DNA from 2 places in the Pectobacterium wasabiae CFBP 3304 genome. Region 2 is predicted to be linked to the other one. Evidence: predicted binding sites of a transcription regulator. Region 2 holds the regulator's gene; the other holds the start of a gene.
The links. The regulator PurR, encoded in region 2, represses purine synthesis genes. The targets are predictions, from matches to a motif close to CANGCAAACGTTTGCNTG.

Region 1 (2,207 bases), 2.2 Mb from region 2:
CAATCGATAAATCCCCCACCATACGGCGACTGTCGTAGCGCAAATTAAGGCGTTTCAGCAGCTTATCGGCTTCCGCATACATCTTGTTCCAATCAATACGACCGAAGCGATTGGTAAATTCACGACCGAGGAAGATATTCTCGGCAATCGTAAGCTGGGGAATCAGGTTAAGTTCCTGATGGATAATACCGATACCTGCTTCCTGAGACGCTTTCGGTCCATTGAAATCCACCTCTTGCCCTAGAAAATGGATGCTGCCGGCATCTTTACGATAGATCCCGGTCAGGACTTTCATCATGGTGGACTTGCCCGCACCGTTCTCGCCCACCAGCGCCATCACTTTTCCTGGATAGACATTGAGTGCCGCACCGGAAAGCGCTTTAACGCCGGGAAAAGATTTCATGATGCCTTGCAGTTGCAGTAAAGGTTGCATTGATGCCTCAGAACGTTACGCCAGCACAAAGGATGACATTGGCATACGGGGAGCACTCTCCGCTGCGAATGATGGCCCGGCTTTTGCCGCTTTGGGTTTTAAATTCTTCATGGCTGACATAGTGCAATGCAATTGAGTTTCCCTGATGTTGTTCAAGTTGCTTCAATTGATCGAGTAATGCGTCATGGACCGCGGGGTTCTTTTCAATCATCTCTTCCGCCAGAATAGCGGCCTCGACCTGCATTTCACTGGTGACAATATTAACCACCTGCAAAAACGTCGGCACATTGTGCGTCAGCGCCAGATCGATACGAGTCGTCGTTTCTGGAATTGGTAAACCAGCATCACCAATAACAAGGCTATCGGTGTGCCCCAGTCGAGCAATCACGGAAGAAATATCTGAATTCAATAGTGCTGCTTTTTTCATCTCTCACCCCACCAGCGAAACGTTTCGCTGATAATATTCTAGAAAAAGAAGAGAGAAAGGCAACGAAGAAATAAAAAAAATGTGATCACCATCGAAACGTTTCGCTAACAAAAAATAAAGACAACATGATGTGGTTACTGACTCTAGATGATTCAAGTTTCAGGAAGATGGCAAAGAAAGGCGTCTTGGTGAGCTTGATCACGTCGATTACTTGGGTGAATCAATATAGCCAACGTGAAAAATGACAGGTATAGATGATTGATAAATAGGGAAATGGCGGACAACAGCCCACCACTTGAGAATTGAAGATAACGGATTAGAGTTTACGGATCTGCTTCACATCCAGTTCGACAGAGTTGAAGTCTTTATCCAACTCCCCCTGGATTTCCACTTTATCCGTGGGCGAAACCATCTGGCCATTCCAACGCTTGTGATCGATTTCAACTTCTATCGTGCCCGTCGCATCGCGGAACAGGTAGTTCTCATCACCGATCCGTTTTTCAATATTACCGCTCAGCGTAACCCAACTATCATCACGCAGATCTTTAGCCTTAGCTACCGTCGTGAGGGAATTCTGTGGATCGATAAATCCCCCTTTATGTGTGCCAACCGCCGGCGTTTCTGGGTTGACGAAACCACCGCCGCTTTGTGCAGCAAATACGGGTGCAGAAACCAGAGCGGTAATAGCGAATAACGCAGCGACTTTTTTCATCGTATTCCTTCCTTATTTTGCCTGTTTTTTCAAAGTTAACTGTTTCGCAGTCAACCTGCGGGAGTAATCGGTCTTCGGGAAGGATTAAAACAAACCGTTCTTAACAGAATCTTAAGGAGTCATCCTTTACATTTTTATTTTTTTATATTGCTGAAATCGCCCGGTTTCAGCGATTTGTCCTGTACACATCACCCCACGATTTCGTATAAAACCGGGAAAGGCGTAAATGCGACAGCGGTACATTCCCTGCGAGGCGGCCATGAGAATATTGTTAGTCGAAGACGATCGCCTGATCGGTGATGGTCTAAAAGCTGGGTTGACCAAACTGGGCTTTACTATTGACTGGTTTACGGAAGGTAAAGCGGGTGCCACCGCATTGAAGGCCGCCCCTTATGACGCCGTGGTGCTCGATCTCAGCCTGCCGGGTATGGATGGGATGGATATTCTGCGCCAGTGGCGTCAGGCTGGACATGACGAACCGGTGCTGATTCTGACCGCCCGCGATGCACTGGAACAACGCGTGGAAGGATTGCAGCAGGGGGCCGATGATTATTTATGTAAACCCTTTGCGCTGACAGAAGTTGCTGCTCGCCTACAGGCACTAATTCGCCGCCGTCATGGTCAGCTCCAACCTG
Region 2 (2,207 bases):
ATCCCTGATTTTAGCTGGAGTTTTTCACAAAGCAGGGTGAGTTTGTCTTCCTGCGCCTGTTCCAGCGTTTGCGCTTGTTTCCAGTAAGCGCAGGAATATTGCATGTAAGGATCCAACATCAGGGCAAAAAGGTCATTACCCAAATCGTAATGCAGCTCGCCGACCACTCGGGCACGTCTGCGGGACTGCAAATTGGTGATGCGGGAAATGGCGACTCGCGTAAGATCGTGCAAGCGGCGAGGTAATGTATTTTCTAGTCCTGCGCGCAGGACACGATGGAAAAACATATCCAACCGTTCACACTCCCACCATCCGTCCATATAGCTTTCACCTAACCCCAATGAACCTTCCTGCAAGACGCGTTTAAAAAAACTGGTATTGATCACGTGGATGTCAAAAGGACGAGAGCCGTTAATGGTGATATCCGCAGCGGTTAGCCTTTCCTGCATGATTTTGAACCAGGGCGAGGTATGGCTACGCTGTTCTTTTGCATAAGGTGTACCCATGATGTCTCCTAAATTTTTCACGTGTGAAAGTATGGAAAAACATACCTGGACAGCACTTACCGCAGCCGATGTATCGGCTGTCACCAGAGAAAAATGAAGAAGAAATTTGCGCGTAAACGGGGTGCCCATTGGCAAAAAATGCGTACCTGTTTACCGAAGTGCGGCCATCACTATTTTGGGTTTTATCAGTGAAACTGAAACGCAAAGTTCAGTTTAGAGTCGCTTCAGCCAATATACAAGAGAATTGGCTGAAGCAGAGAGGGAAAGCGGATAGGTATAAGAAAATCGTGTGTGTTGAATTGTCGAGGTTAGCGGCGATAATCGCGGAACGGGCCGTCGGCAACCGAGCGGCGCTCAATCAGCGTCGGATGCACTTCAATGACGTGTGCATCTTCGCGCTTGCTGGTAATACGATCCAGCAACATAGAGAAGGCGGATTGGCCCAGACGCTCTTTCGGCTGATGGATGGTGGTTAGTGCCGGTGTAAAGAACCGTGCGTGACGCACATTGTCATAACCGATCACCGAAATATCCTGTGGTACACGTAACCCCAATTCGTCTGCCGCACAAATGGCACCCATCGCCATGATGTCGCCACCACAGAATACGGCGGTGGGCCGCTGTTTTTGCGCGAGAATCTGATGCATGGCTTTATAACCGGATTCCGGTTCAAAATCGCCTCGCACGACCCATTCATCGCGCACGGCGATGTCGGCTTCCTTCAACGCTTTTAAAAAGCCAAGGTAGCGTCCGTTGCCCGTGTTGCGCTCTTGTATTCCTGGGATGGCACCGATATCCCGATGGCCGCGTTCAATCAGATAGCGACCCGCCATATAGCCGCCTTCAAAGGCGTTATCGATGATGGTATCGGTGAAATCGCTGTGCATTTGTCCCCAGTCCATGACGACCATGGGAATGCTGCGATAATCTTCCAACATGCCCAAGAGTTCTGGCGGGTATTCGGCACACATGACCAGCAGGCCGTCGACGCGTTTTTGCGCCAGCATCGAGAGATAAGCGCGCTGTTTGCCGATGTCGTTATGAGAATTACACAGCACCAGCGTGTAGCCTTTGGCATAACAACTGTTTTCGACTGCTTCAATGATCTCAGCGAAATAGGGTGCTTCGCTGGATGTGGCCAGCAAGCCGATAGATTTAGTGTGATTAACTTTGAGGCTGCGGGCGACGGCGCTGGGCGAGTAGTGCAATTCCTTGATTGCTGCCCTGACGGCTGCCTTAGTCTCTTCGGCGACGAAACGTGTTTTATTAATCACGTGCGATACGGTTGTGGTGGAAACGCCAGCACGTTTTGCCACATCTTTAATCGTTGCCATCTAAAAATGACTCCTGAACTTACCTGTTACAGACGTAAGTATATTGTTAATCGTTTGCCTACGTTTAAAGTTCTTCTTCTAAGCTAAAAAACAGGATTTCAGAAGGAGAGTGCCGAATGTTATACCGAAGGGATCTGGCTTGACGTTTTTCGACTGATACGCAGCGCTTTCATAAACAGCGGATTGTGTCCGATTTATCATGAAAGTGAAAGGGCTAATTTATACTATTAGTGATGCATTCGTCGGAGATTTTTCGCTAGAATTATGAAAGAATCGTAATAACCCTATTATTTGTGGCTTTAACTGCCCTGTGGGTTCTGCTGCAAATGGTGGTGTCTTTTTTTCAGAGGAAGTTTCAGATGAAACT

Region 1: rbsD (D-ribose pyranase) is a predicted target of PurR. The motif match lies at 873-890, and genes of this name have one in related genera.

The regions. Positions count from the first base shown of each region.
Region 1 is NZ_CP015750.1:1,743,908-1,746,114, reverse strand. Features, by position in the region: gene rbsA (ribose ABC transporter ATP-binding protein RbsA) at 1-433, opposite strand, end outside; gene rbsD (D-ribose pyranase) at 441-860, opposite strand; gene A7983_RS07810 (YgiW/YdeI family stress tolerance OB fold protein) at 1,177-1,572, opposite strand; gene qseB (quorum sensing response regulator transcription factor QseB) at 1,832-2,207, shown strand, end outside.
Region 2 is NZ_CP015750.1:4,563,284-4,565,490, reverse strand. Features, by position in the region: gene cfa (cyclopropane fatty acyl phospholipid synthase) at 1-506, opposite strand, end outside; gene purR (HTH-type transcriptional repressor PurR) at 815-1,840, opposite strand.